3 regions of the Bacillus sp. AL-1R genome follow, and region 1 is predicted to be linked to each of the others. Evidence: riboswitches for the same ligand, from Rfam matches in the RefSeq annotation. Region 1 holds a riboswitch; each other region holds the start of a gene.

What was found. Region 1 has a riboswitch for cobalamin ahead of ACSBO6_RS08765 ((2Fe-2S) ferredoxin domain-containing protein). Riboswitches for the same ligand answer to the same signal wherever they lie in the genome.
Region 2: it holds a riboswitch for cobalamin, as region 1 does, so the genes downstream of both, metE (5-methyltetrahydropteroyltriglutamate--homocysteine S-methyltransferase) here and ACSBO6_RS08765 ((2Fe-2S) ferredoxin domain-containing protein) in region 1, are expected to answer to the same signal.
Region 3: it holds a riboswitch for cobalamin, as region 1 does, so the genes downstream of both, ACSBO6_RS12650 (ABC transporter substrate-binding protein) here and ACSBO6_RS08765 ((2Fe-2S) ferredoxin domain-containing protein) in region 1, are expected to answer to the same signal.

The regions. Positions count from the first base shown of each region.
Region 1 covers NZ_CP197469.1:1,854,771-1,865,492, forward strand. The annotation lists gene ACSBO6_RS08740 (glucosaminidase domain-containing protein) at 90-731, shown strand; gene ACSBO6_RS08745 (GNAT family N-acetyltransferase) at 862-1,278, shown strand; gene ACSBO6_RS08750 (hypothetical protein) at 1,574-2,014, shown strand; gene lexA (transcriptional repressor LexA) at 2,355-3,002, opposite strand; gene ACSBO6_RS08760 (YneB family resolvase-like protein) at 3,406-4,065, shown strand; cobalamin riboswitch at 4,333-4,521, shown strand; cobalamin riboswitch at 4,698-4,883, shown strand; gene ACSBO6_RS08765 ((2Fe-2S) ferredoxin domain-containing protein) at 5,013-5,396, shown strand; gene cobJ (precorrin-3B C(17)-methyltransferase) at 5,448-7,073, shown strand; gene ACSBO6_RS08775 (sirohydrochlorin chelatase) at 7,136-8,050, shown strand; gene cobK (precorrin-6A reductase) at 8,047-8,844, shown strand; gene ACSBO6_RS08785 (precorrin-8X methylmutase) at 8,861-9,508, shown strand; gene ACSBO6_RS08790 (cobalt-precorrin-5B (C(1))-methyltransferase) at 9,512-10,615, shown strand; gene cbiE (precorrin-6y C5,15-methyltransferase (decarboxylating) subunit CbiE) at 10,617-10,722, shown strand, end outside.
Region 2 covers NZ_CP197469.1:1,687,168-1,697,889, forward strand. The annotation lists gene brnQ (branched-chain amino acid transport system II carrier protein) at 1-1,072, shown strand, start outside; gene ACSBO6_RS07875 (amino acid permease) at 1,255-2,643, shown strand; cobalamin riboswitch at 2,867-3,066, shown strand; partial or broken gene metE (5-methyltetrahydropteroyltriglutamate--homocysteine S-methyltransferase) at 3,213-5,504, shown strand; gene ACSBO6_RS07885 (acyl-CoA thioesterase) at 5,518-6,012, shown strand; gene abc-f (ribosomal protection-like ABC-F family protein) at 6,432-8,264, shown strand; gene ACSBO6_RS07895 (VanZ family protein) at 8,351-8,869, opposite strand; gene ACSBO6_RS07900 (hypothetical protein) at 9,015-9,389, opposite strand; gene ACSBO6_RS07905 (YitT family protein) at 10,021-10,722, opposite strand, start outside.
Region 3 covers NZ_CP197469.1:2,682,989-2,693,710, reverse strand. The annotation lists gene ACSBO6_RS12700 (class I SAM-dependent DNA methyltransferase) at 1-220, shown strand, start outside; gene ACSBO6_RS12695 (S-ribosylhomocysteine lyase) at 248-721, shown strand; gene ACSBO6_RS12690 (hypothetical protein) at 951-1,223, opposite strand; gene ACSBO6_RS12685 (hypothetical protein) at 1,290-1,568, opposite strand; gene rluB (23S rRNA pseudouridine(2605) synthase RluB) at 1,811-2,539, shown strand; gene resA (thiol-disulfide oxidoreductase ResA) at 2,814-3,341, shown strand; gene resB (cytochrome c biogenesis protein ResB) at 3,370-4,986, shown strand; gene ccsB (c-type cytochrome biogenesis protein CcsB) at 5,007-6,173, shown strand; gene ACSBO6_RS12660 (response regulator transcription factor) at 6,400-7,119, shown strand; gene ACSBO6_RS12655 (ATP-binding protein) at 7,119-8,903, shown strand; cobalamin riboswitch at 9,042-9,215, shown strand; gene ACSBO6_RS12650 (ABC transporter substrate-binding protein) at 9,340-10,299, shown strand; gene ACSBO6_RS12645 (FecCD family ABC transporter permease) at 10,265-10,722, shown strand, end outside.

The DNA.
Region 1 (10,722 bases):
ACTACTTTTATACTATTTCCTTAGTACCAAGAATAAAAAAAATGAATACGCTATAGGACAAGCACTTTAAAGAGAGGAATAGGTCTATAGTGTCTAATACAATTAAATATTTCCAATATGCCCAAGAAGTTTCCAAAAAAATTGGCTGGTTACCTGAAATGATTTATACCCAATGGCAAGTAGAAACAGCACACTTTACGTCCAAAAATTTTAAGGAAAATAACAATATCGCAGGTCAGACGTGGCATCCAGGCTTACCTCTTAGTAGTAGAGGAACAGCTAGGCCTAAAAATGAAGGCGGGTATTATATAAAATATAATGATCCAATTCAGGGATATGTTGATTTTATTTTAAATAATCCGAGGTACAGTAAAGTTAAAACATACAAAACTGCAGATGAACAATTTAAGGCGATAGCTCAAGCAGGATGGGCAGTAGCTCCTAATTACGCAGATGTGCTCATCTCGGTTAATAATGCAAATATTAAAAATGGATTATATAAAAAAATTATTCAAGTTGAGTTACATCCTTATAAAGGAATCTTAAAAAAAGGATCAAGAGGAGAGCGAGTAAAGGAAATTCAAGAAAAAGTTGGCGTTAAAGTGGATGGGATTTTTGGGATACTAACTGAAAAAGCAGTAAAAGATTTTCAAAGAAAAAATGATTTAGTAGTTGATGGAATTGTTGGAGTAAAAACGTGGGGGAAACTTTTCAATCCAACAAATTTATAAGATATTCTTTATTTAAATGACCTGTATGATTTTATATACAGGTTTTTTTACATTTAAATTAATACATAAAAGGGTTTGAGGGTGTTTTATCGAAAAGTAACTATAACCATTTTAGGAAGAGGGGACGAAAGTGGAAATTAGACATGCAAAAATGAATGATTGTGAATCAATCGTAATTTTGGATTCTCAAATTATTGACAGTCGAATTAGAGAACATCTAATTAAAAGCTCGATAGAAGAAAATCGATGCCTCGTATGTGAAATAAATAAAAGGATTGTAGGTTTTCTAATTTATCATAAATTTTTCTTTGGCCATTTATTTATTGATTTGATCATTGTTTCACTAGAAATGAGGAGACTGGGTATTGCAAAAAATCTCATGAAATATGTTGAATTTTATTCAGAAAGGAAATTATTTTCTTCTACTAACAAATCAAATATTAAAATGCAAAAAGTATTTCAATCTCTAGGATATATTAAAAGTGGATTCATTGATCATTTAGATGAAGGCGACCCAGAAATTATTTATGTTAAATTATTAGATTAAACGATTTTTCGGCAATTATTTTTTTAATGAAGGATAAAAAAATTTTTTATTACCCCAATGATCGTAAGCCACTACTAAATCCCATCTAAAATACTTTCATACGTTTCTCGTTTTTTTCATAGTTTATTTATAAAAAGTATGTAAAAAGTCCTGATGTAATCATTAATTTATTACTTTAGGAGAGTTAGTTAAAAAATTTTTTAAATACATTCTTCCTGTTATTCTATTTTTCTATGCATGAGGAATAGTAATAATATATAAATGCTCCAATTATATCATTACAAGGAGTGGAAATATGGATTTTAAAAGGGAATTCATTTTAAAAACAAAAGCTATATATAAAGAAACTGTTACAGAAAATATGGCGTACAGTAAGATGTGTGAGAAATTCGAATCTTATTTTGTTGATTTAAGGGAGTCTTTAAAAAAGGAAATAGAAGTTTCGAATGGTGAATTTGATATTATGATTGATAAAGAGAATGTTATTGAGGTCTTATTAAATCAAAGAGAGTTATTAATTACGATTGATGACGCTGGGGTAGTAGTAAGTATTAAATATTTTGATGAAGTGCAAAATGAACAAGTTGAAAATAAGATTGATATAATTGAATATGATGGTGGGGCATATAAAAGTCAAGTATTTCAATCGCCTATTACTAGAAATATAATCGATAATTATTTAGCAATTGCGTTTAGAGATGATTTAGAGAAGACTTTTGAGAGTTATAGTGAATGAAAAAATTTATGTTTATAGATTCGTAAAGAGATTTTTTAAAGGCTGATTTTCACTAAAGGATGCTCGTTTATGTAGGATTTATATTTCAACGACACTAAAAGAGCTTGGATATTCCAAGCTCTTTTAATTTATTTATCGTTCTTTGACTTGAAATCTTAATACAGTTTTCAATTTATCGGGTTGAGTTTTTCTTGCATCAGAAATATAGATTTCTTTATGTGTTTTTTCAACTCACAAGAAACTCCCTTAATTTTAAGTCAGTTTCGGTTTGATTAGGGTATGTCTTTGCATGCTAAAAACAAAAAGCAATCACATAATCATGTAATTGCTCTTAAAAAGTTTAATGATATGTACGATAAACTCCAATTACTTTTCCTAAAATTGATACTTGTTTTAATAAAATTGGAAACAGGGCATCATTTTCAGGTTGAAGTCTAAAATGGTCGCTTTCTTTATAAAAACGCTTTACAGTAGCTTCACTATCTTCAGTCATGGCAACAACAATTTCTCCATTTTCCGCAGTGAATTGTTTTTTAACGATTACAAGATCGCCATTTAAAATTCCAGCATTGATCATGCTATCTCCTTCTACTCGAAGCATAAAAACTTGTTCATTAGATGGAGCGACAGATGTCGGTAAAGGGAAATATTCTTCTACATTTTCGACTGCAGTAATTGGAATACCTGCAGTTACTTTACCGATTACAGGAATGTTAATAATATCGTTATAGACTTCACTATATGATGCTTGTACTTCATTCACAACCGGAGCTGTATCGCCAAGAATCTCGATTGCACGCGGTTTCGTAGGATCTCTTCGAATATAGCCTTTTTGTTCTAGTCTCTCTAAATGACCATGTACTGTAGAACTTGAAGCTAAACCAACAGCCTCAGCAATCTCTCGAACTGAAGGTGGATAACCTTTAATTTTTACTTCGTCTTTAATATAAGCTAAAATTTCTGCTTGCCTTTTCGATAGTTTGTTCATTCGAATTTCCCCCTTACCTATAAAGTAGATAATACGTTCCTCTTTATTTTTTTCATTATATCATGATAGGATATGATATACAAACGTTAGTTCTATTTTTTCTTAAAGTAGTTTTCGTGTTCGTATGGAGGGAACAGTTTATGAATGCACTAATATACTTAAAGGGGTAATGACAGCATAGGATTCACAAGAAACTTCATTACATAAACAAATTAATGAACCAAATTAGGTTAGCGGATGGGAATGTGTATTCTAGAAACAATAGGCGAACAGGCTAGTGGTTTTGAAGTAGAAAAAGAAGGTCTATTCAAGCTATTCAAAAAAGAACAAGATTAATGCTTTGTTAATTTCTTATTTACGGTCAAATTGCTTAAGTCTGATTCGTAGATTAGGAGGAGAAAAATTGAAAGCGATTATTTATTGTCGGGTTAGTACAGAAAAAAATACTCAAGATACCTCTTTAAAAAGACAAAGAGAAGAGCTAGAAAAATTAGCAGAGATTCAAAATTTCGATGTGATAAAAATCATAGAAGAGAGACATAGTGGATTTGATATAGAACGGGAAGGGATAATTGAGGCTTTAGCATTATTTAAGGATAAACAGGCAGAGATCTTACTTTTACAAGACGATACTCGATTGGGAAGGGGACATTCGAAAATTGCCCTGATTCATGAATTACGCAAAATGGCAGTAAAAGTTTTTACAATTCAAGATCAAGGGGAGATATCTTTATCGGATGCGGATTTAATGGTCTTGGAAATATTGAGTACAGTAGAAGAGTTTCAACGAAGAATTGCTAATTATAAAATAAGCAGGGGAATGCGTAGAGCCATCGAGAATGGTTTCGAACCTCACAAGAATATATCAAATAATCATTTAGGAGGTAGGGAGAAAAAAGAACTGCCTGTGGAAGAAATTATAAATCTTCGAAACAAGAAACTTACTTTTCATGAAATAGCAGCTACATTACGAGGTTTAGGTTATGAAGTAAGTAGGGCTACTGTTCATAGAAGGTATAAGGAATATTTTGATGAACTAAATCATGATTCTATTAAGAATTAAAGAAAATTTAGATGTTGTAATTTATAGTATATCCACTGGATTTTACAATAAAGTTGCAAAAAACTATAATTTTATAATAAGATACCGTAATAAATCTATTGATATTATTTTTTTGTTTTAAAGATTAATTTCGAATGATCCCCATATTACTTTCAATTACATTTGAAGTTATTGGATGGTAGCGTTTTCTCATATGACGTTATTAAACTCTTGAAATATTAAATCTAATAGACTAGTATATTAATAGCTAATAAATTAAATACAAATTTGCAAACATTCAGTTAAGATGCCTTAGGGCTTAATAGGGAATCTGGAGCATTACCAGAACTGTCCCCGCAACTGTAAGTGTGGACGAAATAGACAAACCACTAAAAACGTTTATTAGTACGTTTTTGGGAAGGGTCTAAAGTAGGAAGATACACAAGTCAGGAGACCTGTCTTAGCTTTTTTAGTTTCGATTTCTTCGGGGGTTGAGAAGATGAAGCGTTTGGACAAAAAGGCTTATTTATTAACTTTCTTTGTGCTGACGTTTTATCCGTTCAACTTTTGTTGGACGGATTTTTTGTTTTATTGCTTCTAAATCTTTTTTAATTTTTATTGTATGCCTATAGAAGAAACAAGTCTTTTTAACAATTGAATAGATTAGGATTGGTGCACTTTGGAAATTAGTGCTTAATAGGGAAGTACGGTTTAAATCCGTCACGGTACCCGCCACTGTAAGGGGGAGTTCTTTTGCAGATGTCACTGAAGGAATTCGGGAAGACGCAAGTAGAATGATGAACCTAAGTCAGGAGACCTGCCTATACCTAATAGCTTGAAATAACCTACGGGAACATAGGTAGAAGTGCTGAACTTACATCGCTAATTTTTTTTGTGTGTATATTTTTCTGCATCCCTATGTCCATAGGGGTGCTTTTTTTTGAAAAAAACGAATAGGAGTGAGTGACATGACTACTTGGAATTTGCAAGGGACGAAACAGCATGTATTAATTTGTAACGGTAGCAGCTGTATGAGAAAGGGTGGGGAGGAAGCAACTCAAGCGATCCGGAATGAAATCACCAATTTAAGCTTAGATTCGATCGTACATACAACAAGAACGAGATGTAATGGGAGATGTAAGGATGCTCCCGTTGCCATCGTCTATCCGTCTGGGGCTTGGTATAAAAACGTTACCCCAGAAGTGGGGGCTACCATTGTAAAAAGTCATCTGGCAGAAGGTCATTGCCTAAAGGAGCATTTGATCTATCAATATTCCGATTCTGGATTCATACATCCAGAAGGGTCGGAATGCATCGAAGGAGTACAAAAAGCAGTTAAAGAAAAGATTTAACAACGAGTAACTGGATACTAGTTTTTAAATTGTGGAAGGTGGCGTAATAGAGTGAAAGGCAAATTATTGGTTATAGGATTTGGCCCTGGTGACGAAAAACATATTACCGGACGGGCAAAGGAAGCCATAAAAGAAAGTGATATCATCATTGGTTACAAAACCTACGTTGATTTAATTAAGGGATTAATAACTGGAAAAAAAATCATTAGCACAGGAATGACTGAAGAAGTGAGCCGTGCCCAGGAGGCTGTAAAACAAGCTGAGCTTGGTTACACGGTAGCTGTCATTTCGAGCGGTGATGCCGGTGTATATGGAATGGCAGGACTTGTTTACGAAGTTCTAATTGAAAAAGGATGGAAAAAAGACTCAGGGATAAGAGTGGAGGTAGTCCCTGGCATTTCAGCCATCAACTCTTGTGCTGCTTTATTAGGCGCGCCGGTTATGCATGATGCTTGTACGATTAGTTTAAGTGACCATTTAACACCTTGGAGCTTAATTGAGAAACGAATCGAAGCGGCCGCTCAAGCCGATTTTGTAATTGCCTTATACAATCCAAAAAGCGGGAGAAGAACACGGCAAATCATGGAAGCACAAAGAATTCTATTAAAATATCGTGCACCAGACACACCTGTAGGATTAGTAAAGAGTGCATACCGTGATAGTCAAAAGATCGTTATAACCAATTTGCAAGAGATGTTAGAACATGAAATTGGCATGTTAACCACCGTTTTAATTGGCAACTCTTCAACGTTTTTCTACGATGAATTGATGATCACGCCGCGCGGTTATCAGCGGAAATATACTTTAAATCAAGTAATTCAGCCGTTGAAACCGCATCAGCGTCTGCAAAAGGAAGCCGAACCATGGGCACTAGAGCAAACAGAAGATGTAATGCCGCAAAACAAGAAACTAGTCACTCCAATCTCTGTGAAAGAGTCGTCAAGAGAGTTGGCTGAGGAAGCTTTGCAAATGATTGTTGGTGAGCCTTATGAACGAACAAACGATTTAATTGTGAAGCAAGACTTTCAATCTATTTTTGAGGTAGCTGTCAGCCCTGGTGTCGTTAATAAAAAATTTACTGCACTTCAGATGGCCATTCTTTCCGAAATTGTCGGAGAAGAAGGAGTGATGGAATACACACAAGACCATTTTATGAAGTTGCAAATTTTAACCTCAAAGCCTGATGAGATTATTGAAAAACTAACGGCAGCCAACTTTTTGATTGCTCCTGTTGGCGACGTATTAACCGTAAAAGCTTGTGATTTTTGTGACGGAGAAAAAAAGGATTCTATTCCTTATGCTGATGAGCTTCAAGAAAGGCTTGGTGGCATGGAACTCCCAAAAGAACTGAAACTTGGTGTAAATGGATGTGGAATGGCCTGTTATGGAGCCGTAAAAGAAGATATTGGCATTGTTTATCGAAAGGGAGCGTTTGATTTATTTCTAGGAGCCAAAACAGCAGGAAGAACCGCACATCCAGGCCAAATCGTAGCTGAAGGAATCGCACCTGACAAAATAGTCGGGGTAATAGAGGGGATTGTTCAAGAGTACAAACAAAAGGCCTATCCAAATGAACGTTTCTATAAATTTTTTAAACGGGTCAAAGAGATTAAAGGTTTTGTGTACCAAGATATCACACCAAACCTTAAAATCGAAGCAGCTGTCTGCGGAGAATAAATGAGAGAAGATGAGCAGTAATTGGAAGGTAAGGAATTTACATACAAAGGGGAGTAAATAGTGTGAAAGCAATTTTATTTGTGGGGCATGGAAGTAAAGATCAAGAGGGAAATGAGCAGGTTCGTGAGTTCATCCGTGAGATGAGAAAGACTTGGGAAGGTTCCTATTTGGTCGAGACGTGTTTTTTAGAATTTGAACGACCAACAGTGAATCAAGGTATCGATCTATGTGTAGAGAAAGGGGCCGACCATGTTGTCGTGATTCCAATCATGCTCTTACAGGCAGGACACTCCAAAATTCATATTCCAGCAGCTATTGATGAGGCAAAGAATAAATATCCGCTTGTTCAATTTACTTATGGCCGTCCAATTGGTGTTCATGAGGAAACATTTGAAATTCTAAAAACTAGATTAATGGAAATTGGCGAGAATGTTGAATCCATCGAAGACGATACGGCTGTCCTTTTGTTAGGAAGGGGCGGAAGCGATCCCGATGCGAACAGTGATTTATATAAGATTGCTAGATTACTATGGGAAAAAACAAATTATAAAATCGTCGAACCTGCTTTTATGGGCGTGACCAATCCCTTAGTGAATGAAGGGATCGAACGCTGTATTAAGCTGGGAGCAAAAAAAGTAGTAATCTTACCTTACTTTTTATTCACTGGCATCCTGATTAAACGCTTAGAAGATATGATGGTTCCTCTTCAAAAGCAATATTCCTCTGTTGACATTCAGTTGGCTGACTATTTTGGTTATCATCCAAAATTACAGACGATTTTAATCGATCGGGTGGAAGAAGCTCTACGTGATGAGGTGAAAATGAACTGTGATACTTGCCAATACCGTCTTAATGTGATGGAACATATCGATCATCACCACCACCATGATCATGACCACCATCACGACCACCATCATCATCATGACCACCACTATGATCACGAACATACGGTGCAAAAGGTTGGAGATAGAGGATGATCTTCGTATTAGCCGGAACAAGTGATGCAAGAGCCCTTGCTTTAGAAATAAAAAAAGAAGGCTTCGATCTCCTTGCCTCAGTAGTCACAGAAAATGCGGCAGTTGAATTAAGGGAGGTGGGGATATGTGTTCAAGTAGGAAGATTAACGGATGCAGACATGGTGGGGTTGATTGCCACAAAAGGGATTCAAGCTGTTGTCGATGCCAGTCATCCGTTTGCTGAAGAAGCTTCTAAAAATGCAATCAAGGCGGCCGAAACGGTGAAAATTACCTATATTCGGTATGAACGCGAGTCACAAAAGTTCCAATATGACAAAATGAAAGTAGTCGAAAGCTACGAGGAAGCTGCGGATCTTGCATCAACCAATAAAGGCGTGGTAATGCTGACTACAGGTAGCAAGACGCTTCAAATTTTCACAGAAAAACTTTTAGGGAACCCGGACATTCGCTTGATTGCCAGGATGCTTCCCCGTATAGATAATATGGAAAAATGTGAGCAGCTAGGGCTGCCGCAGAAAAATATTATTGCAATGCAGGGTCCATTTTCAAAAGAGTTCGACAAAGCTTTATATAAGCAATATGGCGTCACCTTAATGGTGACTAAAGAGAGCGGGAAAGTCGGATCGGTCGATGAAAAGGTGGAAGCTGCCAAGGAGCTGGGGATTAAGGTTATTCTTATTGGCCGCCCGAAACTGAATTATGGAACCGTCTATGCTAATTTTATCGATGTCATCGCAGAATTAAATAAAAAGATTGATAATACACCAATCGTCACTACAGAACAATCATTTTAATACAGGAGTGAGAGAAATGGATTTTCGTACTGAATTTAAACCTTTAACCGTCCAACCAGAACAGATTGAAGGTAGAAGTTTTGAAATGATTAATGAAGAAATTGGGGAGCATCCTTTTACAGAGGAGCAGTATCCAGTCGTCCAACGGATCATCCATGCATCCGCTGATTTTGAACTTGGGCAAAGCGTCCTCTTTCATCCTGACGCTATTTCGTCCGGTATTCGAGCAATTCGAAGCGGAAAAATGGTCGTTGCAGATGTTCAAATGATTCAAAGCGGAGCAAATAAAGCACGAATTGAAAAATTTGGAGGAGAAATTAAGGTCTATATTTCCGACCCGGATGTCATCCAGGAAGCCAAACGGCTAAATACGACAAGGGCGATTATTTCAATGCGGAAGGCAATTAAAGAAGCAGATGGCGGTATTTTTGCCATTGGGAATGCTCCAACCGCTCTACTCGAACTGATCCGTTTGATTAAAGAAGGAGAAGCAAAACCAGGTCTTGTGATTGGATTGCCTGTTGGGTTTGTTTCTGCAGCTGAGTCAAAAGAAGAACTAGCTAAGCTTGATATCCCATTCATCACTAATATTGGCAGGAAAGGTGGCAGTACCGTGACCGTAGCTGCATTAAATGCCATTTCCATTATGGCTGAACAGGGATAACCGATGCAGGAAGTACCAAAAGGAAAGCTTCGGGAAGGATATACGACTGGGGCCTGCGCAACAGCTACCACCAAAGCAGCGCTGACGGCATTAATTACAAGAGAACCTCAAACAGAATCAACGATTTACTTGCCAATCAAGCGGTTTGCAACTTTCCAGATAGAAAGCTGTGATGTAGAGGACCAATCAGTAACCGCTAGTACGATTAAAGACGCAGGAGATGACCCAGATGCCACCCACGGAGCCTTGATTATTTCCACTGTGTCATGGCTCGATGAACCAGGCATCGTGCTGGATGGGGGAATTGGGGTTGGCCGCGTCACAAAGGATGGCTTGCCCGTTCCTGTTGGAGAGGCCGCGATTAATCCCGTTCCTCGTAAGATGATCCTTGATACGGCAGAAGGGGTATTAAAAGAATTCGGGATTACAAGAGGTATTAAAATCGTTATTTCCGTACCTGATGGTGAAGAAATTGCTAAAAAAACTCTCAATGGACGCTTAGGAATCATTGGGGGGATTTCTATTCTCGGAACCCGCGGGATTGTCGTTCCTTTTTCCACAGCTGCTTATAAAGCTAGTATCATCCAAGCTATTAGTGTTGCCCGTGCCAGTGGTTGCGAGCATGTTGTCATTACTACAGGTGGGCGGAGCGAGAAAAATGCTATGAAACAATTCCCCGAGCTGTCTGAGGAAGCTTTTATTGAAATGGGTGATTTTGTTGGGTTTACCCTTAAACAATGCAAGAAGCAAGGGGTTAAAAGAGTTTCGATGGTCGGCATGATGGGGAAATTCTCAAAAGTGGCAATGGGGATCATGATGGTTCACTCGAAAAGTGCCCCGATAGATTTTGATTTTTTAGCTGAGGTGGCAAGCCGTACAGGTGCTGATACTACCCTGGTAGAGGAAATTCGAACTGCCAATACAGCATCACAGGTGGGTGATTTGATGACAGCACAAGGCCATCTATCCTTTTTCGAAATGCTTAGCGACTATTGCTGCTGCGCTGCGTTAAAGGAAGTCGATGGAGGGATTGACATAGATACAACTTTATATACCATGAAGGGGCAATTGTTAGGAAAGGCGGTTCGAAAAAGTGGCATCAATTAAAATGATCGGCATTGGGGACGAAGGGAAAGTCAGTCTGCTCCCGATGTACGAAAAGTGGATTAATGAAAGTGAATTATTAATAGGAGGAAAGAGGCAACTTTCTTTTT
Region 2 (10,722 bases), 170 kb from region 1:
TCCATTTTTTGCGATCCCTAGATCAGGGAATGTATCGTTTGAAATTGGCGTTAAACCCTTTTTGTCGAATGATGCAAATCCTGGTGCTTTAATCATATTTACAATCTTATTTTTCACAGTTACATGCTTGTTATCACTTAATCCTACAAAGATTATTGATGTAGTTGGAAAATTTCTAACTCCTATTAAATTAACGTTTATCGGATTGCTTGTTGTAATCGCTATTATTCGTCCAATTGGAAAATTTCAAGAGCCATTTAAAGGATACTCAACAAATGTATTTTTTAAAGGTTTTCAAGAAGGTTATTTAACAATGGATGCTCTTGTAGCGTTTGTTTTTGGAATTATTATTGTAAACGCAATTAAAGGAAAAGGAGTTACAACTAAAAAACAGCTAATGATCGTTTGTGGAAAGTCAACAGCTATAGCTGCTACACTTTTAGCAATTATCTATTCTGCTCTTGCTTATATGGGGGCTTCAAGTGTTGAGCAACTTGGTCGATTAGATAATGGAGCTGAAGTTTTAGCGAAAGTATCAGAGTATTATTTTGGTTCTTATGGAGCAATTTTTTTAGGTTTAATGATTACAGTGGCATGCTTAACTACGAGTGTGGGACTAATTACAGCTTGTTCTACTTTTTTCCATGACTTGTTTCCAAACATTTCCTATAAGAAAATTGCCATCATTATGACTGTATTTAGTACTCTTATAGCAAATATAGGATTAACCCAATTAATTAAAGTTTCAATTCCTGTATTAATGACATTATATCCTATTGCTATATCCTTAATTTTCTTAACATTCTTACACTATGCATTTAAAGGTAGATCAGAAGTGTATCAAGGTAGTTTAATCTTAACTTTTATTGTGAGCCTATTTGATGGGTTAAACGCAGCTGGAATACAGATTGAAGTAATTCATCATTTCTTCTCTAAGTATCTTCCGTTGTATAGTTTAGGTTTAGGTTGGATATTACCAGCTATTATTGGTGGTTTTCTTGGTTTTTATATTAGTATTTTACGTAAGAAAAATAAGAAAAATATTCCTAATTCAATTCGAAAAATAAGTTAATAATAGGAACTAAAGAAGCTTTTTAACTGTAAATATTTTTGATAAGTTAGTAATGGTTTTAGGGGAGAGGTTTTTAAGATTGATTATGACACTTGTTTTAATCAATTCAGTTACAAAATCGTACTTAAGTAAAGTTTCTTAAATGAAATTTTTATTAAAGTAGTGTAAGGGGAGGAAATAAAATGGCAGAAAAGCAATTGAAAAAAGGATTGAAAGCGCGCCATATTCAGATGATTGCCCTAGGCGGTACAATCGGTGTAGGTTTATTTATGGGTTCAACTAGTACAATTCATTGGACAGGACCATCTGTAATGCTTGCTTATGCAATATCGGGGATTTTCATCTTCTTCATTATGCGTGCAATGGGAGAAATGCTATACGTTGAGCCAAGTACAGGTTCATTTGCAACATTTGGCCATAAATATATACATCCTTTAGCAGGGTATATGACTGCATGGAGTAACTGGTTCCAGTGGGTTATTGTTGGAATGTCAGAAATTATTGCAGTTGGCGCATATATGAAGTACTGGTTCCCAGATCTACCTGCTTGGATACCTGGACTTATTGCAATTGCGATTCTTGGTGCAGCAAATTTAGTTTCGGTTAAATCATTTGGTGAATTTGAATTTTGGTTTGCAATGATTAAAGTTGTCACAATATTATTAATGATTGTTGCAGGATTTGGACTTATTTTCTTCGGTTTAGGAAACGGAGGAAATGCAATTGGTGTATCTAACCTTTGGAAAAATGGCGGCTTCTTTACAGGTGGTTGGTCAGGTTTCTTCTTTGCACTATCACTTGTTGTTGGAGCTTATCAAGGTGTTGAATTAATTGGTATTACAGCTGGAGAAGCAGAGAATCCGAAAAAGACATTAAAAGATGCGATTCAAAGTCTTATTTGGCGTATTTTAATTTTCTATATTGGTGCTATTTTTGTAATTGTAACTGTTTTCCCTTGGGATCAACTAAATTCAATTGGTAGCCCATTTGTTGTAACTTTTGCAAAATTTGGTATTACAGCTGCAGCTGGAATTATTAACTTTGTCGTAATCACTGCTGCATTGTCTGGCTGTAACAGTGGTATTTATAGTGCAGGTCGTATGCTTTATACATTAGGTATAAATGGACAAGCACCTAAATATTTTACAAAAGTCTCAAAGCACGGGGTGCCTTTATTTGGTACGATCGGTGTACTAGTTGGTTTAGTAATCGGCGTTATTTTAAATTTTATTGCACCAAAGAACTTATTCGTATATGTATATAGTGCAAGCGTACTACCTGGGATGATTCCTTGGTTTGTCATTTTAATTAGTCATATTCGTTTCAGAAAAGTAATGGGAGATGAAATTAAGAATCATCCTTTTAAAATGCCTTTTGCACCATTTACGAACTACTTAACTTTAGCGTATTTAGTTATGGTATTAATCGGTATGTGGTTTAATGATGATACACGTATTTCACTTATTGTAGGGATTATTTTCTTAGCAATTCTTGTTATTTGTTTCTATGCTTTTGGTATCGGAAAACGTAAACCTTTAAATGATCAAACAGATGAAAAAATAGCTAACTAATTAATTTCTTAGTTAAAAGGATGTTCCTTTAAACAAATAATGCGTTCGTATGAATAGATCAATCAGTCATTAAACTGATGAGGTTTTCATACGAATGTTTTTTATTGTCTGAATAACTAAATTTACAGTATTCATAAAACTAAAAATGAATTTTTTTTAATTGCACGTAAAATAAAAAATAAATATTTTGACTATTTTTGCATTTTATGACAAAATGATTAAAACTAAATAGTAGGGAATAGGTGTAAATGAATTTCAAAGTTTGAAAATCATTTACTTAAAAGGGAAGTTTGGTTTAATTCCAACACGGTCCCGCCACTGTAATAGAGGAGTAAATAATAAGATGCCACTTATTAATATAGGGAAGGCTTTTATTTACAAAGATTCTTAAGTCAGGAGACCTGCCTATTCTAACGACGCTGTTTGACCTACGAGAGATAGGGAGGTGCCTTATGGAAAGAAAGCTTAAGTTAACGTATTCTAATTATTTATGTTTTCCAACTTAAAGGCATTTTTGTCTCATATGAGATAAAAATGCTTTTTTATTTTAGTTAAAAGGAGAGGGAGAAATGGTGCACATAAGTAATTTAGGATATCCGAGAATTGGTGAAAATCGTGAATGGAAAAAAACGTTAGAAAGCTTTTGGCAAAAGAAAATTGATCAAAGAGAATTTGAACAAGAAATGAAATCACTGAGATTAAACTCAATAAAGAAACAGCATGATTTAGGTGTGGAACTAGTTCCTGTAAATGATTTTACGTTTTATGATCATGTGTTAGATGTTGCAACGATGTTTGGTTGGATCCCTAGTCGATTTGGTGAAATAAATGAAAGGCCAAGCCTAGATACATATTTTGCATTAGCAAGAGGTAGTAAAAACATTGTAGCTTGTGAAATGACAAAATGGTTTAATACAAACTATCACTATATCGTCCCTGAATATCAAAAAGACAAGCAACATAGATTATTATTCAATAAGCCATTAGAAGCATACAAAGAGGCATTAACTGAGCTTGGTATAAAAACAAAACCTGTCATTCTAGGAATCTATACATTTGTACAGTTAGCAAAAGGTTACAAAGAAGAAGAAAAACGAAACATAATAAATCATCTAGTAAATCTTTATATTCAAATGCTTAAAGAGCTTGAGAATGAAGGTGTTGAGTGGGTACAAATTGATGAACCATGTTTTGTTTTAGAAGAATCAAGCGAAGATATTCATTTTATGAAAGAAATTTATGAACAAATTGCAAAAGCTGTCCCTTCATTATAAATTATGCTTCAAACTTACTTTGAAGCAGTAGAACAATATAAAGAACTAATTTCGTTTCCTGTAGCAGGCATTGGTCTTGATTTTGTTCACGGTAAAGATGGTAACTTACAGTCGATTCTTGAGTACGGGTTTCCAAAAGACAAAGTACTAGGTGTAGGAATCATTAATGGACGGAATATTTGGAGAAATGATATAAATGAATCTATTGATTTTTTAAATTCTCTTAAAAAGGAAATAAGTCCAAAAGATTGGTGGATTCAACCATCTTGTAGTTTGCTTCACGTACCAGTTACAAAAGTTGAAGAGAATTTATTAAATGATACTTTGTTTGAAGCTTTATCGTTTGCCAATGAAAAATTAGAAGAGTTAGTTTTACTAAAAAGTTTATTTATTTACAATCCGAACTTAGTTGAAAATGAAGTTAAATATGCAAGTAATTGTTTAGTAAATTTAAAACAACTAAGCCAAAAAAATAACGAAACTCTGAATGAATTAGAATCGATTAATGAAGAAGATTTTAGAAGACCAGTACCATTTCATTTAAGATATCCAATACAAAATAAAGTAATGAATTTACCAATTTTACCAACGACGACAATTGGAAGTTTTCCTCAAACGAAGGAAATTAAACAAATAAGACAGCAATGGCGAAAAAAAATGGTCGATGATTCAGAATTTATAAATCAAATTAAAATGAAAATTAAAGAATGGATTGAAATTCAAGAAAATATTGAAATGGATGTTTTAGTACATGGTGAATATGAGCGTACAGATATGGTTGAATATTTTGGTGAAAAACTAGAGGGATTTGCATTCACGAAAAAAGCATGGGTTCAATCGTATGGGTCGCGCTGTGTTAAACCGCCTATTATTTTTAGTAAAGTAGAGTTTACAAAGCCAATTACAGTAAATGAAACTGCATATGCACAAAGTTTAACAACTAAACCAGTCAAAGGAATGTTAACAGGCCCAGTCACAATATTAAATTGGTCGTTTGTTCGTGAAGATCGAACAAAAGAGGAAATAGCATATGAAATTGCATTAGCCCTACGTAAAGAAGTAAAAGCACTTGAAGCTGTTGGTATTTCAATTATTCAAGTTGATGAACCTGCCATTCGTGAAGGATTACCTTTAAAGCAAAAGGATTGGGATCAATATTTACATTGGGTAACGAGAGCATTTCGTTTAACTACATCAAGTGTCAGAAACGAAACGCAAATACATACTCATATGTGTTATAGCAACTTTAGCGATATTATGGATACAATTATTGATTTAGACGCAGATGTTATTTCAATTGAACATGCAAGAAGTCATCAAGAATTTTCTACTTATTTATCAAATTCCCCTTATCCCTTTGGAATTGGATTAGGCGTGTATGATATTCATAGCCTGAGGGTACCGTCGGTTGAGGATATGGAAGAAAATATTATTAGCTCTTTAAAAGTATGTGATGCAAATAGATTTTGGGTTAATCCAGACTGTGGTTTAAAGACGCGTAATGAAACTGAGGTAATAGATGCCTTATCAAATATGGTAAAATCTGCAAAAATAGTTCGAGAAAAATATTATACAATTATTAAATGATAGGGTGAAATCGATGAATGGTAGATATGTAAAAGAATCCAGAGTATTTGATAGTAGTAGAATATTTCCAACTGATTTAAATAATCATGGTACATTATTCGGAGGAAAAATGCTTGCAGCAATGGACTTAATTGCCTCCATCTCAGCTACAAAGCATTCAAGAATGGAATGTGTAACCGCATCGATGGATTCAGTAGAATTTTTATGTCCAGTTCGCGAAAGTGATTGCATATATTATGAATCATTCGTGATTTTAACAGGCTCAAGCTCAATGGAAGTATTTGTTCGAGCTACTGCCGAAGATTTACTTTCAGGTGAAAAAAGGGTTGCTGCAACTTGTTTTGTAACATTTGTTGCACTAAAAGATGGTAAACCACATAAAGTAGTAGAGGTTATACCAGAAACTAAGGAAGAAATAAAATTACAGCAATTAGCATTTAAGCGTTTAGAAAGTCGCCAAATAAGAAAGAAATTAAGTAAGGAATTGGCATTAATTTGGAAAGAATAAAAAGAAACCATTGAATTCATACTAAAAGTAAGCTAAGATTAAATTAATATTTTTAAGGAGGCATCAAATTTAGACACTATGTACAATATCCGATAACTTTTTAAGCTAACGAATTTTATAGCAAAAAAGTACTCTGCCTGAAATCAGAGAAATTGGATAAGTCTGTCTATTTATGAGCCTATACGAATATTAAATTAATCCATTGAATAAAAACATGGTTTATTTATTATTTCATTTCATTTGAAGTATAAACTCACGTATATTTTTTCATATATACATGGCTTATTAAATTACATCCAATACACACAGGCAGATACTGCTTGTGTGTTTTTTATTTTTCTCTCATTAAAAAATACTTTCGAAAACAGATCGAATTTTTTAAGCAGAGTGATCGATTAAAATCGGATGGAGTGAAGTATATGTTTATTATAAAAGCATCGAATATAGAAATAGAGTTAAATGGAAAAACAATTTTTAATAATGGAAACTTAGACATAAAAGAAGGTGAAAGGGTAGCATTAATTGGTGAAAATGGAGTTGGGAAGTCAACATTTATTAATGCACTTTTAGGTAATATTCCATTAAAAAAAGGAATGCTACAAATTCATTATTCAAAAGATGAAATTGGATGGCTTTTAACTGATGAAGAGAATCAACAAAACCTTTCAGCAAGAGAAGTAGTTGAATCGTTTGATCAAGAGAGATTTTTAATCAAAAAGAATTTAGAAAAGTATTTACGTGACTTGTCAAATGAAGAAAATCTTGCAAAATATAACGAGAGTTTAAGCAACTATTTAGAATTAGACGGCTATGATTGGGAAACGAAAATTGATCAAATTCTTAAGAAATTTCAATTACCGCAATCGTTATGGGATATCCCATTCAGTCATTTAAGTGGTGGACAAAAAACAAAAGTCAAATTAGCAAAAGTAATGTTGAAAAAACCTAAGCTATTAATTTTAGATGAACCAACAAATCATTTAGACACTGAGTCGATCCAATGGTTAACAGAATGGTTACAGAACTATAAAGGTAGTGTCCTTTTTATTTCACATGAACGACAATTTATTGATGACGTAGCGACTGTAACTGTTGAATTAACTGAAAGTGGTACCTTTAAGTATAATGGTGGCTATTCAGCATACAAAATACAAAAAGAGCATGAGAGAAAAACTCAGCAAGCACAATTTGAAAAACAAGAAGCGGAAAAGAAAAAACTTATCGAAACAATAAATCAATATAAACAATGGTTTACAAGTTCACATAATGCGGCTAGTGAACGTGATCCTTTTGCTAAGAAAAAAGCGGCAAAAAACGCATTAAGATTTAAATCAAAAGAAAAGGATTTAGAACGATTAGAAAAAAGAAAAGTAGAAAAACCAAAGGAAGTTAAAACAATTTCAGCGAGCTTTGAAAATGATTCATTTTCAGCAAAACAAATGATTACATTTGAAAAAGTTGATTTTTCATATGATGAAAAATCGTTATTTAATCAAGTTGATTTTATTTTAAATCGAGAAGATCGATTAGCTGTAATCGGAAAAAATGGTTCTGGTAAATCAACATTTTTAAAATTATTAACAGGATTAATCATTCCTAATAATGGGTGTGTAAGACATAATCCTCAATTAAAAATAGGTTATTTTATGCAGGAACTTGAAGCATTAAATGAGGATTCAACAATTTTAAATGAAATATTATCACTACCAAATTTGACTGAAACAGAAGCAAGAACAATTTTAGCATGTTTCCTTTTTAGAAGAGAAGATGTATACAAACAAATAGCGGAACTTAGTATGGGAGAAAAATGCAGAGTCGCTTTTGTAAAACTATATTTTTCAGATTCAAACCTACTTGTACTTGATGAGCCGACAAACTATTTAGACATTCACACAAGAGAAAGAATTGAAGAAGCTTTAGCATCTTATCCTGGGGCTGTAGTTGTAGTATCACATGATCCATATTTACTAAAAAAGGTCTCAAATCGTGTAATCCATATTGAAAACGGGAATCTATATGAATTCAAAGGCTCTTTTGCAGAATGGAACGGTAGACAGAGCATCTCAAATGATCAACAAACATTATTAAATGAACGAATTAAGCTACAACTAGAAATAGCTGCAATAAATGCAGAAGAAAAAGAAACAGATGAAGAAAAGAAAGCTCAAATTTCAAAAATCGTTAAATTACAAAAGGAACTAGATGGAATAAATGAGAGGTTAGTTGTAGATTTAAAAGGGAAATCAATATAAGTTATTGCATAGTGTGTAATCTTTATAATAATCGCCTAAGAATGTTGGTAAAAACATTCTAGGCGTTTATTAAATTAGATCACTTCTCAAGCATTATAAATATGTTTTAATAGCGAGTTTAATTTTATATTAGCTTTTTTTATTATTAGCTTAAATAGAAAAGAAAATAATTTGAATAGACTATATCCAATTAAAGTACCTATAAAATTAAATATGAGGTCATTTATATCAACAACTCTAAAAGAGAAACCATTAAGTAGTCCAATAATTCCTTGCAAAGACTCAATTATGATCCCTAACAATAATCCTACTATGGCTATTTTTGTTAATGTACTTTTTGTAATAAAAGGAAGTCCGAATCCAAATGGAATTGTCATCAAGACATTAAGTATAGAAGTCTCAAAATCATCCTTTGTAAGGTGTATAAGAGGAACTAGATTCAAATTCCATGCTTGTAACCCAAACATATTCCTGTATGTTTGAGATAGATAGATTGGAAATTGAGAGTATTTTAAAACATAACATAAATAGATAAACATAATAGAGAAGAAAATTAAATACACAATATCTTTTTTGAATTTTGTCTTTAATACAAATAGTATCATTAATAATATCAATATAGATCCATACAAAATCCATCAATTGAAATCGATCATCTTTTTCATTTTGAGAATCCCCTCCAAAATAAACCGTATAAGAGATTGATTTTTATGACTTATAAATATTTTTGAATGTTTTAAATATATTTTTCTAATTTTTTAGTGTACCAGAACCTTTGATATTATTACCGTCGTCTAAACCATTCACTCTTGTAATTATTAAATAATATTTAGTTCCACCACCTACTGATTTAAACTTTCCTGAAAAATTACTACCTACTTTTGCTTTAACAGATCCAAAGCTGTTACCAGAAGTTGCATTCCAAAGAGTAAACAATAAATCAGTAGGAGTGGTTTTAGCACCTGCATCTTTACTGAAAACATAAGTAGAACCATTAATACCTACTGTACCTGCATCCAGTTTGTGATAAGCTGCATTTACTCTTCCATCTAAATAAACTTTATTCATCTGGAAATTGAAGATACTTGTACTAGCTAATGCAGGGATAGTAAAAACTAGACTCAACAATGATACTGATATGCATGAAAATAACATTGTTTTCAGATTTTTTATTAAATTAGCGCTCCTTTTGTTGTAATAATATTAAACTTCTAAACTGATGGACAATCTAAAAAATATGATTTTGAACTATTAGTATTGTGAGATTCAAGTCACAAAAAAGTAGAAAGGTGAAATGTAACCAATGCTACAAATACATTCGGATAACAGCAAGTGTTGCATGTAGCTTTCTGAAATAAGTGAGTTAAAGGATACAAAAGCCTAAGGGTAGAGAATTACCTGTTGATGGAGATAATCAAGTGATCTGTGGCAAAGAATATGAAGGGTTTAAACAAGAAGTTGTTATAAAATTAATTGTTTTTTGTCGCACCTCCTTCTCAAAGTTATAACGATTTACAATTTGACTTTACCATTTATTTCATATAAAAACGGTTAAAGATGTTACAAACTGTTGAAATATACTAACGATTTTAAAAAACAGACAAAACTGCATAAAAAAAACAATGACTTATTAGCCATTGATTAGTGGTGTCGAAAATGATGTGCGACCATAAAGCGAAAGCAATTTAAAAGAAAAAAACAAATCACTTAAGTTTGATTACTTAAAGCGATTTGTTTTTTTATTTACTTAAATCTTTTATCCTGCTTTCAACACGTCATTTACATCATGTATTACGACAAATGCTTTTGGATCAATTGTATGAATTATTTTTTTTAGTTCAAATAGTTCTTTATTATTAAGAATAATATATAAGGACTCTTTTCTTAAGCCAGAGAAGTGGCCTTTTGCAGGATAAATCGTTACTCCTCGATTCATTTCGTTTGATACGATTTGGGCAATTTCATTCGCTTGGTCGGATATAATCGTAATCGCTTTTTTAGGATTTAATCCTTCCATGATAAAATCCATAACTTTAATACCAATATAAATAGAAATTACAGTATATAAAGTCTTTTCAAAGCCGATTACAAAATAACCACCTAAAACGACGATTAGATCAAATAATAGTAAAGATTTACTAATACTCCACCCAAAGGATTGATGAACCATTTGAGCAAGTACTGTAGAACCACCTGTTGTACCCCCCGCACGAAAGACAATTCCTAAACCTAGACCAATTAAAACACCAGCAAAAATAGTGCCTAGTAAAGTTTCGTTTGTTGGTACGCCATAACCGTCCGTAATACGTAAGAAAAATGAAATTGCTACTATGGAAATAACTGTATATATGATTAGTTGTTTCTTTAAATATTTATATCCAATTATTAACAAGGAAGCATTTAAAACAAAATATACGACATCAGGTGACCAATTAAATAAATAATAAGTAATCATCGT
Region 3 (10,722 bases), 830 kb from region 1:
AATCGTATTTGCTGATACAATGTTTTTAACAGAAAAAGAATATAAGAATGAAATTACGAAGGCTGAAAATGCAAATTATATCAATCTAAGAGATGATTTAATTAGAGAATATTATCCATTAATTCCAGTTGTTCGTTCACATTTTGAAAAAAATGGATTTGAAGTGAAGTTCGAACAATATAATGATTTTGTATGGATCGTTGAAGCCACTAAAAAATAGAGAGAAGTAAATTAGGAGGAAATAAATATGCCGTCAGTTGAAAGTTTTGAATTAGATCACACAAAAGTTGTTGCTCCTTACGTTAGACATTGTGGTACACATGCAGTTGGTACAGACGGAGTAGTTACAAAATATGATATTCGTTTTTGCCAACCAAATAAGCAAGCTCTAAAACCAGATACAATTCACACGTTAGAACACTTATTAGCTTTGAACGTTCGTGAAGCAGTACCAGCTGGTGACCCATTTAAAATTATTGATTTATCACCTATGGGATGCCAAACAGGATTTTATTTAATAATTGCTGGTACTCCAACAATTTCAGAAGTAATCACATTATTACGTAAAACTGCCGAACTTGGACTACAAGTTGAAGAAGTACCTGCTGCAAATGAACTTCAATGCGGCCAAGCAAAACTTCATGATCTTGAAGGCGCAAAAAAATGGTTGAAATATTGGAGCGAGCAAACAGACGAAACATTGGAAAGCGTATTTGCATGATATTGAAAAACGTCATCTCATTGGATGACGTTTTTTTGTTGGAATAAGAAAAAATTGAAACGACACATTTCAATTAGAAAGATCGGATCTTGACCTAAGTAAAGCAGGCAGACAGTATAGGCTCTTGAATGTTCCTAAAATCATTTTTCAAATGAATAAAAAAACGTCATCCAAATTTTGATGGCGTTTTTGGATAAGCTAAATGAATGTTTAGTAGTTAAATAAAACCTTAATTGATCACAAGAAGTAATTTTTCTTTTGGTACAGTGAATTTAATTTCTCCGATATTTTCTTCAATATCTTCAATTGTTGGAAGATCATCAAAGCTTTGAATTGAAATGGCATCATCTAGGCACAATAAAATATAAGGGAAATTAGTTTCTGTAGAGTCATAGATTAATTTGTATGCTTTTGAAGGTTTATCAGAAGTGAAAAATACATCGCCTAATTTAAACGAACCAACTGAATTATATTTTACTGCTGGATTAAAAGAATAATTCATATAGTAAGCTCCTTTTTCATTTTATGATTAAATTATTGACAGGTTTGAAATAGATTAAACAGCAAACTAGTAATTTGCTTGAATTGTAATTGATAGTTTGTTTTTTTGAGTTACCATTGTGACTTCACCAACCCAATCTTCAATATCGCCTAACGTTGGCATAATGTCATAATTTTGGACTAGTCTTGCATCAGTTAATGAGACAAGGACATATGGAAAATCGTCCTCATTTTCTTCATAGACAAGCATATAGATTGTTTCATTCTTTTTAGTAATAAGGACACTACCTGGTGTAATAATTTTCGAACGGTCAAATGCTGAGGAGTGTTTTAATGTTAAATTCATTTTATTACCTCATTTCTGCAAATCTAGTAAAATATATGATAGATTTCCAAAAAATATGATATTTCAAATAGGAATAGCAATGAGGGATTTATGGGAATAATTTCGTAATAGGCATGACTTGAAAAATGGAATTAACGATTAGAAGCGGTGTTTAACTCACTTTATTCACAAAAAACCTTGTAGCTGCCACTTGTTTTCAATTGTATTAATCTGTATGATGGTTGAAGAGGTGAAATGATCGAATGGAAAGATTACAGAAGGTTATTGCTAGAGCGGGAATTGCTTCTCGTCGTAAAGCAGAAGAATTAATTAAAGAAGGTAAAGTGAAAGTAAACGGTCAAGTAGTTACTGAGTTAGGTGTAAAAGTAAGTGGTAATGATCGTGTTGAAGTTGAAGAGATTCCGATTGATAAAGAAGAACCAGTTTACTTCCTTTTATATAAACCATCAGGTGTAATATCAAGTGTTTCAGATGATAAAGGTAGAAAAGTTGTAACAGACTTTTTTCCAATGATTAAACAAAGGATTTATCCGATTGGTCGATTGGATTTTGATACTTCAGGTATCATCCTATTAACGAATGATGGAGAATTTTCAAATCTACTACAACATCCAAAATATGAAATAGACAAAGAATATATTGCAAAAGTAAAAGGTATTCCAACTAAAGAGCAGTTACGTAAATTAGAAAGAGGAATTGTGCTTGAGGATGGGAAAACGGCTCCAGCTCAAGTTAAAATGATTTCACTTGATAAAAGCAAGAATACTGCAATTGTAAGACTGATCATTCATGAAGGAAGAAACCGTCAAGTCAAGAGAATGCTTGAGGCGATTGGTACTCCGGTTATGAAGTTAAAACGCGAACGATATGCGTTTTTAGATTTGAGTGGATTAACTCCTGGTGATGCAAGAGAACTATCACCTCATGAAGTGAAAAAACTAAGAGCAATGGCTTCAGCAAAGCCTCGCTAATGATCAGTCAGACTGTCAAACACTGCTTTCTTATTTAGTTACCTACCTTAGCAGTATTTAAGTATAATCTGGTTAACATTTTAGAAAATGGTTTTATACAGTCTGATATCTTCATTTTTCACTAAAACTCGGTAAATACCGAGTTTTTTCTTTGCTTTAAACATTTAATAGTTCGGAGTAAAAGATTGAAAATTTAGTCTTTTTTGAAACATATCAAATTTCTATTCAAGAATAGGAAATAATGATATTCTATCATATGGGAGGAACTGTATATATGAAGAAAAATAGAACGTTAATTCGAACAATGATCCTATTAGTTTTGGTTTGTGCAATTGGTTATACTTTTTACATAAATTTCTTTAAGAAAGATGAAGTTATTACTAAAGGAAGTAAGGCACCAAACTTTGCTATGACGGAGCTGAATACTGGTAAAAAATATACCCTTTCAAGTGAAAAGGGAAAAGGTGTAATTGTTAATTTTTGGGGTACTTGGTGTGAACCATGTAAGCGAGAAATGCCATTTATGAATGAAATCTATTCGAAATATAAAGGAGAAGGTATCGAATTACTTGCAATGAACGCAGATGAATCGAAATTTTCAGTCGAAAGATTTGTAAGCGATTATAAACTTAATTTTCCAGTTGGAATAGATAAAGATCAAGAGGTTTTAAATACATATGGTGTTAACCCTTTACCAACTACGTTTTTTGTAAGTCCAGACGGGACTATAAAGAGAATTGTAACTGGTCAAATGACACCAACTTCTTTTGAAAATTATATTAAAGAAATATTACCAAAATGATGAGTGTACATTAGTAAGGGGAAATAAAATGGAGACTTTTAAATGTGAATGTGGTCATCTTAATCATGTAGGTACTGTTATATGTGAGTCATGTGGAAAACCTCAAGATGAAAATGGTACTGAATTACTTGATATGCGCTATGAAGGGACTGCTAGAAGATCAATTGTTAATAATCAAACTTTTATAGATAAAATATGGACGTTTTTTTCATCAGTAAAAGTAGCGGTTGTGATCATTTTAATTACGCTAGTAGCAGCAGCATTAGGTACTATATTTCCGCAAAGAGATCTACTACCACCTACTGCGAATCCAGCAACGTATTATCAAGATGAATATGGAATCTTCGGTAAAATATACGATGCAATCGGTTTGGATAATACATTTAACTCGTGGTGGTTCATGTTACTTGTTGCATCGATTGGGATCTCACTAGTAATTTGTAGTTTAGATCGAATATTACCACTCTACAAAGCTCTAAACAAACAAACTGTTACAAGACATCCAAACTTTTTAAAAAGACAAAAGATGTTCGGAATTAGTAGAGTTGATCATATTCCAAACGAAATAGAAAAAGCTAAAGTTAATTTACAAAAAAGAGGTTATAAAATTCGTGAAGAAAACGGCAATATCTTAGCTGAAAAAGGTCGTTTCTCTCGTTGGGGTCCATATGTAAACCATATTGGGTTAATTATCTTCCTTATTGGAGTAATGATGAGATATGTACCAGGTATGTATATGGATAAGGCCCTTTGGGTTCAAGAAGGTGAATTAAAACCTATCGTTGGTACAAACCAAAACTACTATCTTAAATTAAATGATTTCCATATGGAAACCTATGATAAAGATAAAGAAGGTAAAGTTTATAAAAAAGCGATTGAGCGCTTTGGAAATGATAAAATCCCAAAAAACTATCAAGCTGATGTTACGTTATTTAAACGTGAAGGGAATTTAATACCAGGGGAAGATCCAAAACTTAAAAAAGTAAAAGATTATAGTATTAAAGTCAATGAACCGCTAAAATTCCAACATTTCGCTTTATATCAAGTAGATTATCGGATTGGTGAATTTAGTGCATTTTTATTTACATTACAAAATAAACAAACAGGTGAAAAATTAGGACCAATAACAGTAGATTTACAAAATCCTAAAGAAGTATATGACTTGAAAAATGGATATAAAGTAGAACTAAAAAATTATTTTCCAGATTTCTATTTTAACTCTGATGGTCAACCTGATACAAAAACAAGAAAACCAAATAATCCAGCGTTTGTATTTAAAATGACAACTCCAAAAACACCAAAAGGTGAAGTAGCATTTGTTGCGATTAAACAAAATATTGAACCAAATGGCGAAAACAAATATAAAATGTCATTTGCAGGTATTGAAACGAAAGATTCAACCGGTTTAACAGTACGTAAAGATTTAACTCTTTGGTTACTTGGAATTGGAGGAGCAATCTTTATGATCGGTGTAATTCAAGGTATGTATTGGTATCACCGACGAGTTTGGATCCAGAATCAAGATGGGGAAGTTTGGGTTGCGGCATTTACAAATAAAAACTATTATGGTTTAAAGATGGAATTAAAGAAAGTGTTTAAAGACACAAAAATAGAATTGCCTATTGATCAACAAGCAAAAGAATAGTGTTTAATTAGGGGGAAAATATGTACGAGCTAAGTAGTAATTTTTTATTTATCGCGTTTATTTGTTATGTAGTAGCTACTTTCTTTTTTGGTGGCTCGATGAAAACAAATGATAATGGTCCTAATAGATGGGGGACAATTGGTATTACGATTACTATCATTGGATTCTTATCACAAATTACTTATTTCATTTTAAGATGGATTGCTGCTGGACATGCACCTGTAAGTAATCTATTTGAATTTATTACATTCTTTGGAATGATGTTGATTTTTGCGTTTATCTTGATTTATTTTATGTATCGCTTAAATATAATCGGCTTATTCGCATTGCCTTTGTCGATTATTATCATTGCATATGCATCAGTATTTCCGCATGAAGTAAAACCATTGGTTCCATCATTAAAAAGCTATTGGTTACATATTCATGTAACGACAGCAGCTTTAGGGGAAGCTATTTTAGCGATTAGCTTTATTACAGGGCTAATTTATTTAATTAAAAATATCGATCAAAAAGTATCAACAAAGAAAACATTTTGGTTAGAAGCGGTATTATATTTCTTAGTAACTGTTGTTGGTTTCGTCGTCATTTCAACAGCTTTTACTGCATCTGGATATGAAGCAAAATATAATTGGATTAATAAAGAAAAAGTACAAGAAGAAATGGTTTATAATCTTCCATCACTTGTTGGCCCACATAAAGGTGAATTGACTACAAAGGATCGATTCGAAGCACTTGCAGAAATGCCAGCTATGGTTAATGCTAAAAAATTAAACACGGTTATTTGGTCAATTTTTGCTGGAGCAGCATTATATGCAATCATCCGTTTAATTTTAAGAAAACGAATTGGTGCATTTTTACAGCCATTTGTACAAAAAGTTGATAGTGAATTATTAGACGAAATCGGATATCGTGCTGTAGCAATTGGTTTTCCGGTATTTACACTTGGGGGACTAATCTTTGCTATGATTTGGGCTCAAATTGCTTGGACAAAGTTTTGGAGCTGGGACCCAAAAGAAGATTGGGCATTAATAACATGGTTATTTTATGCAGTGTTTCTACATCTTCGTTTCAAACGTAACTGGCAAGGTGAAAAATCTGCTTGGTTAGCCGTAATTGGATTTGCGATTATTATGTTTAACTTAATTGCAGTTAATTTAATCATTGCCGGCTTACACTCTTATGCTTAATAATAAAAAGCCCTGTAAAGGAATCAATCTTCCTTTACAGGGCTTTTTTACTAGATAATTTTTTACCCACATGATTATTCTTTAAAAACGTGTACACTTGCTAATTAGTTTTTTTTTACTATTTTATGGAAATAATAAATTCTAAGAATTATGTAAAAATGTTCACAAATTATACTAGAATATACAATTTTTATTATGTAAAATTATGAAGAGGGGGTTAAAAATGATGGACCAAAATATAAAAATATTAATAGCAGATGATGAAGATCGTATTAGACGATTATTAAAAATGTATTTAGAACGTGATGGATACTCTATTGATGAAGCTGAAAATGGTGAAGAGGCTTTAAACTTAGCATTGAAGAATGAATATTCCTTAATCGTATTAGATTTGATGATGCCTAAAATTGACGGAATTGAAGTTTGTAGGGAATTACGAAAAACAAAAACAACACCTGTGATCATGTTAACGGCAAAAGGTGAAGAAACAAATCGAGTACAAGGTTTTGAAGTAGGTACAGATGATTATATCGTAAAACCATTTAGTCCGCGTGAAGTAGTGCTTCGAGTAAAAGCTCTATTAAGACGTTCTGCACCTGTACCAGTATTTACTTCTGACAATACCTCTGCGAAAGATCTCGTTGTGTTCCCACATCTAACGATTGACAATGACGCTCATAAAGTAATTGTTGAAGGGGAAGAAATCAGTTTAACACCAAAAGAATACGAACTATTGTTGTTTTTAGCTAAGGCACCAGACAAAGTATTTGATCGTGAAACATTATTAAAATCAGTTTGGCAATATGATTTTTTCGGAGATTTACGTACGGTAGACACACATGTAAAACGACTGCGAGAAAAGCTAAGTAAAAGCTCAGAGGAAGCTGCAAAAATGATCGTCACCGTTTGGGGTGTAGGGTATAAATTTGAAGTAGGTCAGGAGTAATGATTGTAAGAAGTTTAGTTGGAAAGCTTTGGCTAACAATTATCTTACTAGTTTCGCTTGTATTATCTTTCTTGACCTTTGTCTTAATTGGGTTTTTTGAAAAATTTTATATTGACCTTCAAGTACAAAATATGAAAGATGATGCCACAAAAATTGCACAGTTAATAGAAAATGGTCAACCACTCTCAAATATTGAGTATTTGTCAAATAATATTGTTAGTAGATATTCCAGAGTAATTATTTCAATAGAAGGGCAAGAGCCATGGTATTCAAATAACACATATGGTATTTTGGAGCTACCTTTTAAAGAAATAAAAAATGATCAAACCTTAAATAAAACGTTAACTGAGCACAAAGAGGTTAGTAAAAGACTTGTTTATGGTGAAAATAGTGAGAGAGAAAAATTAGTAGTTGGTGTTCCAATCTATGCTAACTCAAAAAATGGAGCAGTGTTTATGTACCAAACATTGCAACCTGTAACTGTGATGATTCACCAAACGACTAATTTCGTCTTGCTTGCAGCATCGATCGGAATCGTATTAACAACATTTTTCTCATTCTTTCTTTCTTCAAAAATTACAGCACCTCTTAGAAAGATGAAAGAAGTTGTAAGTAGTATGACTTCAGGAAATTTTAATGTGAAAGTGCCAATCCATTCGAGTGATGAAATTGGAGAGCTTGCGTATTCATTTAATAAAATGAGCAAACAATTAAACTTTAATATGAATGCATTAAAACAAGAGAAGGAGAAGGTTTCTAATATTATTACAAGTATGGTAGACGGTGTCATTTCGATTGATAAAGAAGGTCAGATTGTAACTTCAAATCCACCAGCTGAACGCTTTTTGAAAATGCTTAATGATGATTATTTAGAAGAAAACTCTTCACTTGTTTTAACGAAGGAGCTATTAGATTTATTTGTATTAGTAGTTGAAAGTGAGAAAAAGCAATTTATTGAATTAAATTTCGATCAAGGCAATTGGCAAGTTTTAATGTCTCCTCTATATAACCAAAAAAATATAAGAGGCGTTGTAGCGGTAATTCGAGATGTTACAGAGCAAAGACGTTTAGAAAAAATGAGAAAAGACTTTATAGCGCATGTTTCTCATGAACTACGGACACCTATTTCTTTATTACAAGGTTATAGCGAAGCGATTGTTGATGGTGTAGCTGAATCCAAAGAGGAAATGCAAGATTTGTCTCAAATCATTTATGATGAGTCACTTAGAATGGGTCGATTAGTAAATGATTTGTTAGATTTAGCAAGAATGGAGAACGGTTTTACTGAATTAAATAGAGAGTCTGTTCCTTTAGTCCAATTTGTAGATCGTATTTTACGTAAGTTTAAAGGATTAGCAAAGGAAAAGAATATTAAACTATTTGGTGAAATCGATAACATTCCACATTTAAATATCTACATAGATGAAGATCGAATGGAACAGGTTTTTACAAATTTAATCGATAATGCAATAAGACATACAAATGAAAATGGAAGAATCATTGTTTCTGTAAATCAAAATGAAAGATCAACTACATTTAATTTTATTGATTCAGGTGCAGGGATTTCAAAAGAAGATTTACCATTTGTATTTGAACGTTTTTATAAAGCGGATAAAGCGCGTACTAGAGGTAGAAGTGGAACGGGTTTAGGCTTAGCAATCGTTAAAAATATTGTAACAGCACATGGTGGATCTATTCAGGTCTATAGTGAAGTAGGACAGGGAACGACATTTAAAGTTAAAATACCGCATAATTTACGAATGAACGAAAAAGATGTAGAGTAATCTTGTTTCATATAAAACAATTTTTAAAACTATTTAGTGACGAATTACCTTCAGGAATACAACAAAAGATTAGGGATTAACAAAACAAATAAATAAAGTAATTGAATTCTTACCCAATTTATTTTACGATTGAATAAATGAATGATTGATGAGTTTAGTGCAAGTATTGCTTAAAAGGGAATCTGGTAGAATCCAGAACTGTCCCCGCAACTGTAATGTGGACGAAACGAATAACCACTGTTCTTTTTAGAATGGGAAGGTCGGAGTAGGTTGAAACAAAGTCAGTAGACCTGCTAAATTCATCCTTGTTCAATTCTTCGGGGAGTAAGAATTTGAAGCAGCAGTTGCAAGACTTCTTGTATATATTTGTTGTTTCAGCCCCGTTCAAAATGAATGGGGTTTTTTTATGCTTTCCAATTATATTAGGAGGATTTATATGAAAAAGGTTTTATCTAGTTTGATCATTATGTTTTTGTGTTTAGGATTATTTGGTTGTAATACCGATACGACACAAAAAAAATCGAATGTACATAAGAGTGAACAAGCAACTTTTCCAATGACTGTAAAAGATGCAACGAATAAAGAAATTAGTTTTAAAGAAGCACCTAAAAGAATCGTATCACTTATTCCGAGTAATACGGAAATCTTGTTTTCTATTGGTGATGGCAAAAATGTAGTCGGTGTAACGGATTTTGACAATTATCCAAAAGAAGTAAAATCAATAGATAAAGTTGGCGGAAGTAATGCCGATATGACATATAATGTTGAAAAGATTATTTCATTAAAACCTGATTTAGTTTTAGCACATGAATCAAGTTTAGGAATTTCTGCTGACGGCATAGAACAGATAAAACAAGCGGGGATTAATGTTTTTGTCGTGAAAAATGCTGCAACTATTAATGATGTGTATGATACGATTCAACAAGTTGGACTAATAACAGGAAAAACAGAGCAATCGAAAAAGGTTGTAACTGATATGAAAACAAAATTAGATGAAATTAGTAAAAAAACAGCTAAAGCAAATTCAAATCCAAAGGTTTGGCTTGAAATATCAGGACCACCAGAAATATATACAGCAGGTAAAGGTACATTCCTTGATGAAATGATTTCAATTGTTCATGCTAAAAACATAGCTGAAAGCGAAAAAGGATGGGTACTGTATAGTGAAGAATCAGCGATTAAAGCCAATCCTGATGTGATTTTAACAACTTACGGAGATTACGCTCCAAACTTAGAAAAAACGATAATGAATAGAAAAAACTGGAAAACAGTAAATGCCATTAAAAATAAACGTGTTTATGACATAAATGCAGATACAACATCAAGACCAGGTCCAAGACTTGCAGAGGGAGTCGAAGCAATTGCAAAGGCGGTTTACCCAGAGCTTTTTAAATAATACATATTTAATTTTTTTAATTCCAATTATTTTATTAATTTTTTTATTTATTTTAGGGGTTTCGATCGGATCTACATCGATTCCCTTTTCCTCTATCATTTCTAGCTTTTCAGATGTTCTATTTAAAACTAATTATGTTCCAGCAGATATACAAACTATTGTGATGAATATACGAGTGCCAAGGGTTATGTTAGCTGGATTAGTCGGTGCGAGCCTTTCATTGGCAGGTGTTGCATTTCAAGGAATCCTTAAAAATCCATTAGCTGATCCTTTTACATTGGGGGTTTCTTCAGGAGCCTCTGTTGGAGCGGTGGTGGTTTTGTTTTTTCAAATAAGCTTACCTATTGTAACTTATTTTACATTACCAGTAGTGAGTATATTATTTGGATTTGGTACACTTATTTTATTATTAGTATTTGTTAG